DNA from 2 places in the Actinoplanes sp. NPDC049316 genome. Region 2 is predicted to be linked to the other one. Evidence: riboswitches for the same ligand, from Rfam matches in the RefSeq annotation. Region 2 holds a riboswitch; the other holds the start of a gene.

Region 1 (3,199 bases), on a different contig from region 2:
GGTCGAAGATGATGTCCTCGGGCGCGAAGCCGGCCTGCTGCACGAGCAGGTCGTACGCGCGGCCGCAGATCTCGACCTTGCGCTCGGTGGTGTCGGCCTGGCCCTGCTCGTCGAAGGCCATGACGACCACGCCGGCGCCGTACCCGAGGATCCGGCGTGCCTGTTCGAGGAACGGGCCCTCGCCCTCCTTGAGGCTGATCGAGTTGACCACGCCCTTGCCCTGCACGCACTTGAGGCCGGCCTCGAGCACGCTCCACTTGGAGCTGTCGATCATGACCGGGATCCGGGCGACCTCGGGCTCGGTGGCGATGAGGTTGAGGAACGTGGTCATCGCCCGCTCGCTGTCGAGCAGATCGGCGTCCATGTTGACGTCGAGCAGGTTGGCGCCGCCGCGGACCTGCTCGAGGGCGACGTCCACCGCGGCCTGGTAGTCGTCGGCCTCGATGAGCCGGCGGAACTTCGCCGAGCCGGTGACGTTGGTGCGCTCGCCGATCATGACGAACCCGGTGTCGGGACCGATCTCGAACGGCTCGAGCCCGCTGAACCGGGTGGCCGCGGGCGCCGCAGGCAGCTGCCGGGGCCGGGCGCCACGGACCGCGTCGGCGATGGCGGCGATGTGCGGCGGGGTGGTGCCGCAGCAGCCGCCGACGATGTTGACCAGGCCGTCGGCGGCGAACTCGGAGAGCAACCGCCCGGTCTGCTCCGGCGTCTCGTCGTAGCCGCCGAAGGCGTTCGGCAGGCCGGCGTTCGGGTGGGCGGCGACATAGACGTTCGCCAGGTGGGCGAGATCGGCCACGTGCGGGCGCGCCTCGGCGGCGCCCAGCGCGCAGTTGACGCCGACGACCAGCGGCTGCGCGCGCTCGATGGACCGCCAGAACGCCTCGACGGTCTGCCCGGACAGGGTGCGCCCGGACAGGTCGACGATGGTGACCGAGATCCAGAGCGGCAGCTGCGGCGCGACCTCGCGGGCGGCGGCGATCGCGGCCTTCGCGTTGAGCGTGTCGAAGATCGTCTCGATGAGCAGCAGGTCGACGCCGCCCTCGGCCAGCGCGGAGATCTGCTCCGCGTACGCCGCCTTGACCGTGTCGAAGGAGACCGCGCGGTAGGCCGGGTCCTCGACGCGGGGCGACAGCGACAGGGTCACGTTGAGCGGCCCGACCGACCCGGCGACGAACCGGCCCCCGGCCTCGTCGGCGGCCTGCCGGGCCAGCTGCGCGCCGCGGACGTTCATCTCGCGCACCAGGTGCTGCAGCCCGTAGTCGGCCTGCGCGATGCTGGTCGCGGTGAACGTGTTGGTGGTGGTGATGTCGGCGCCCGCGGCCAGGTACTGCCGGTGCACGTCGAGGATGACGTCGGGCCGTGTGATGTTGAGCAGGTCCGGGTCGCCGGTGACGTCCTGCGGGTGATCCTCGGCGATCAGATCGCCCCGGTAGTCGGCCGGGGTCAGCTGGGCGCCCTGGAGCATGGTGCCCCAGGCCCCGTCGAGCACGAGCACCCGTTCGGCCAGGAGCTTGCGCAGCTCACCGGCAACATCGCTACTGTGGGTTACTACTGACACAGCGACCACCTCCGCGGACATCTCGGAGGCGCCCTTGGTCGGTGTAATTCCGGTCCGAGCGTGGCGGGGTGGACCCCCGTTGCAGCGCCCCTCGGCCTGGCGCACAAGAGTACCCGAAGACGGTCGTATCGACCTCGAGGGCGGGTGCTGTCCCGAAGGGTGGTCGCCGGCCGACGCTACGGTGCCGGAATGGTTGAGGAACGCCCATTGATGGTCTTCGTCCACGGCTGGCCCGAGCGCGGTCTGGTCTGGCGGCGCCAGGTCGAGCACTTCACCGCCGCCGGCTGGGAGTGCGTCGCGCCCGACATGCGCGGGTACGGCGCCGCGAAGATCCCCGCCGAGCCGTCCGCGTACGCCCTGGAAGAGGTCGTCGGCGACCTGCTGGAGCTGCACGACTCGCTGGGGGGCCGCCCGGCGGTGTGGGTGGGGCACGACTGGGGCAGCCCGGTGGTGTGGTCCATGGCCGCCCATCACCCGCAGCGCTGCCGCGCCGTCGCGAGCCTCTGCGTGCCGTACCTGCCGCAGGGGTTCGCCCTGGAGACGCTGCTGCCGCTGGTCGACCGTGACCTCTACCCCGAGGACCGCTTCCCGTACGGCCAGTGGGACTACTACCGGTTCTACGCCGAGCGCTTCGAGCAGGCCGTCGCTGACTTCGAGGCGGACGTGGCCGCGACCGTGTCCCTGCTGTTCCGCCGCAGCCGCCCGGAGGTGGTCGGCACGCGGGCGCGCAGTGCGGGCGTACGCACCAACGGCGGCTGGTTCGGCGACGCGCACCGGGCTCCGGCGCTGCCCCGGGACACCTCGATGCTCGACGACGAGGACTTCGCGACGGTGGTCGCCGGGCTGGCGGAGCACGGGTTCCGCGGCCCCTGCTCGTGGTACCTCAACGACGAGACGAACCTCGCGTACGCCGCCCGCGCCGCCGACCGGCTGACCATGCCCGTGCTGTTCGTGCACGCCGCCTGGGACACGATCTGCGAGACCCGCCACAGCCGGCTCGCCGAGCCGATGCGCGCCGCCTGCACGAATCTGACCGAGGTCACGGTCGAGGCCGGTCACGAGGTGATGCTGGAGCGGCCGGCCGAGGTCAACGCTGCGCTGCGTGACTGGCTCGCTACGGCCAAGATCGGCTGACCGGGCCGGACCGGTTCCCCCGTACGGCCGGTTTCCGCGTCGGTCCCCCTTGCGTCCCCTGCACCGCGGCGAACCCCGCGTCAGGATGCATCGGGGACTCTGACCTGGGGGGACAACGACATGGAGATCCATCATTTCGAGCATGGATGGGTCACGCCGGCGGTGAGCTACGCGCTGTCGGTGCTCGGCTCGCTGCTCGGGCTCGTCTGCGCCGTACGGCTGCGCTCGGCGCGCACCGGCGGCGGCCGGGCGTGGTGGCTCACGCTGTCCGCGATCGCCATCGGCGGCACCGGCATCTGGACGATGCACTTCGTGGCGATGCTGGGCTTCGGCGTCGTCGGCACGCCCATCCGCTACGACGTCGCGCTCACCGCGGCCAGCGCGATCCTGGCGATCGCCGCGGTCGGCGCCGGCATGATGATCGTCTTCGGCGGCGAGCGGGCGCGGGCCGCCCGCATCGTCGCCGGCGGCCTGCTGGCCGGCCTCGGCGTCGCCGCCATGCACTAC
Region 2 (3,199 bases):
CCTGGCCGAGCTGCCGCCGCTGGTGATGGTGGTCGGCGGGGCGGAGGCGCTGCGGGACGACACCCTGCGCTTCGCGGAGAAGGCGTCCACCGCCGGTACGAAGGTCGAGGTCGACGTCTACGAGCAGATGCCGCACGTCTTCCAGACCGCGATCCTGGAGCCGGGCAACGCGCTGGGGCGCAGCCTCCTCGACAGGATCGCCCGGTGGGGCCGCGCCGGATGACGCGGCCCCCGGGAGTGGCTCAGTAGCGGTAGTGGTCGGGCTTGTACGGCCCCTCGACCGCCACGCCCAGGTACTCCGCCTGCTTCTTGGTGAGCTCGGTGAGCCGGACGCCGAGCGCGTCCAGGTGCAGCCGGGCGACCTTCTCGTCGAGGTGCTTCGGCAGGACGTAGACCTGCTTCTCGTACTCGTCCGGCTTGGTCCAGAGCTCGATCTGGGCCATCACCTGGTTGGTGAACGAGTTCGACATCACGAAGCTCGGGTGACCGGTGGCGTTGCCCAGGTTCATGAGCCGGCCCTCGGAGAGCACGAGGATCGCGTGCCCGTCCGGGAAGCGCCACTCGTGCACCTGCGGCTTGACCTCGACCTTCTCGATACCCGGCACCTTGGCGAGGCCGGCCATGTCGATCTCGTCGTCGAAGTGGCCGACGTTGCCGACGATCGCGTTGTGCTTCATCGCGGCCATGTGCTCGACCGTGATGATGTCGGTGCCGCCGGTCGTGGTGATGAAGATGTCGGCCTCGGAGACCACGTCCTCGATCCGGACGACCTGCATGCCGTCCATGGCCGCCTGCAGCGCGCAGATCGGGTCGACCTCGGTCACCACGACGCGGGCGCCCTGGCCGCGCAGCGTCTCGGCGGAGCCCTTGCCGACGTCGCCGTAGCCGCAGACCACGGCCAGCTTGCCGCCGAGCATCACGTCGGTGGCCCGGTTGAGGCCGTCGACCAGCGAGTGGCGGATGCCGTACTTGTTGTCGAACTTGCTCTTGGTGACCGAGTCGTTGACGTTGATCGCCGGGAACAGCAGCTCGCCGGTCTTGGCGAACTTGTAGAGCCGCGCCACGCCGGTGGTGGTCTCCTCGGTGACACCCTTGATCTCAGCGGCGATCTTGGTGAACCGCTGCGGGTCGGACGCCAGGCTGCGGCGCAGCGTGTCGAGGATGACCGTGTACTCGTGGCTGTCCTCGGCGGTGGTCGCGGGGACCGCGCCGGCCAGCTCGAACTCCCGGCCCTTGTGCACGAGCAGGGTGGCGTCGCCGCCGTCGTCGAGGATCATGTTCGGGCCGAGGCCGTCGCCGAAGTCGAACAGCTGCTCGGTGCACCACCAGTACTCCTCCAGCGTCTCGCCCTTCCAGGCGAAGACCGGCGTGCCGGAGGGGGCCTCGACCGTGCCCTCGGGGCCGACGACGATGGCCGCGGCGGCCTCGTCCTGGGTCGAGAAGATGTTGCAGGAGACCCAGCGGACCTGCGCGCCGAGCGCGACCAGGGTCTCGATCAGCACGGCCGTCTGGATGGTCATGTGCAGCGAGCCGGCGATGCGGGCGCCGCGCAGCGGCTGGGCCTCGCGGTACTCCTCGCGGATCGACATGAGGCCGGGCATCTCGTGCTCGGCGAGGCGCATCTGGTGCCGGCCGAACGGGGCCAGCGAGAGGTCGGCCACGGCGAAGTCGATGCCGTTGAGCTGCTGGAGCTGTGGTGACATGGAGAAGGGCACCCCCTCTTCAGGAGGCGCCCTTTCGACAGTGGCCCACGGGCCGAGCGTGGCGGACCGGCAGGTCCGTCGCAGCGCCTCTCGGCCAGGGGCAGCGCCGCTGGAGGGCGCCCGTCCACCATAGCGCCGTCGCTTCAAGATCGGGAATCGTCAGCCGCCGACGTGCCGCCGTTCGCGCTGGTCGTGCAGGGCCTTCTCGAACTGTGACGTGTCCCACTGCTCGGCCAGCGCCTGATGCATCAATTCGGCCTGTGTCTGCGGAGCCAGGCCGCCGATGGGCTGGTCACGGTCCAGGTCGGTGGGGAGGTTGGCCATGCGCTTGACGTCCGTGCTGCGGTTCGTACCCGCGCCGTGGAACACCGCCGGGTTGAAGAACGCGGCGTCGCCCTTCGTGAGCGGCAGCTGCACGTGGTTGCCCTCGGCCAGTTCGGCCGCCGCGGCCCGCCGGTCGGCCGCCAGGATCGTCCGGTCGTAGATCAGCACGTTGTGGTCGACGGCGGCGGCGAGCGGGTAGCCGGCCGCGTCCGTCGTCTGCTCCACCAGGACCCGCAGGTCCGCGAGGCGGCAGCCGGCCGCCGGCAACCAGGTCGTCATCTCGTCAGGCTAGGGGCTGAAACGCCATCAAAGACCCTTGAAACAACCTCAAAAACCCCTCATCGTGTACGGCGTGAAGCACCCGTACCGGATCCGCGAGATCGCCGCCCAGTCCGGCCTCAGCCCGGCCACTGTGGACCGGGTGCTGCACCGGCGCGGCGGGGTGCGCGAGAGCACCGTCCGGGAGGTCGAGCAGGCGATCGCTGATCTCGACCGGCAGCGGTCGCAGCTGCGCCTCGGCGGCCGCACGTTCATGATCGACGTGATCGTGCAGGCGCCGTCGCGGTTCTCGACCGGTGTCCGTGCCGCGCTCGAGGCCGAACTGCCCGGGCTGCGACCCGCCGTGATCCGGTCACGGTTCCACTTCCTCGACAGCGCGGGGGTGGGCGATCTGCTGGCGATGCTGGACAAGGTGGGGCGTACCAAGTCGCACGGGGTGATCCTCAAGGCGCCGGACGTGCCGGAGATCGTCGCCTCCGTCGCCCGCCTGGCGCGGCAGGGGACTCCCGTGGTGACGCTGGTGACGGACCTGCCGACCAGCGCGCGGGCCGCGTACGTCGGCATCGACAACCGGGCCGCGGGCGCCACCGCCGCGTACCTCATGCAGGAATGGCTGGCGGAGCGCTCCGGGGACGTGCTCGTGGTCCGCGGGCACGGCTCGTTCCGCGGCGAGGACGAGCGGGAGATGGGCTTCCGCGCGGAGATGCGCGCCCGGGCCGCGGGCCGGCGGCTGCTGGAGGTCGTCGACGAGGAGGACCGCGCCGACGCCGTCCACATCGGAATCCGCGAGGTGCTCGCCGGCAACCCTGCGGTCCGAGCCGTCTACTCCATGTACGCGGGCGCCGGCGGCAACGCGGCCGTGATCGACGCCTTCGACCGCTCCGGCCGACGCT

The links. Region 2 has a riboswitch for S-adenosylhomocysteine ahead of ahcY (adenosylhomocysteinase). Riboswitches for the same ligand answer to the same signal wherever they lie in the genome.
Region 1: linked by a shared signal. The riboswitch ahead of metH (methionine synthase) and the one ahead of ahcY (adenosylhomocysteinase) in region 2 are both predicted to bind S-adenosylhomocysteine.

What each region holds. Positions count from the first base shown of each region.
Region 1 is NZ_JBFAQM010000003.1:450,752-453,950, reverse strand. It holds gene metH (methionine synthase) at 1-1,579, opposite strand, end outside; S-adenosyl-L-homocysteine riboswitch at 1,578-1,657, opposite strand; gene AB0K03_RS07350 (alpha/beta hydrolase) at 1,748-2,692, shown strand; gene AB0K03_RS07345 (MHYT domain-containing protein) at 2,813-3,199, shown strand, end outside.
Region 2 is NZ_JBFAQM010000041.1:48,238-51,436, forward strand. It holds gene AB0K03_RS37690 (alpha/beta hydrolase) at 1-223, shown strand, start outside; gene ahcY (adenosylhomocysteinase) at 243-1,703, opposite strand; S-adenosyl-L-homocysteine riboswitch at 1,721-1,801, opposite strand; gene AB0K03_RS37700 (phytanoyl-CoA dioxygenase family protein) at 1,863-2,306, opposite strand; gene AB0K03_RS37705 (LacI family DNA-binding transcriptional regulator) at 2,380-3,199, shown strand, end outside.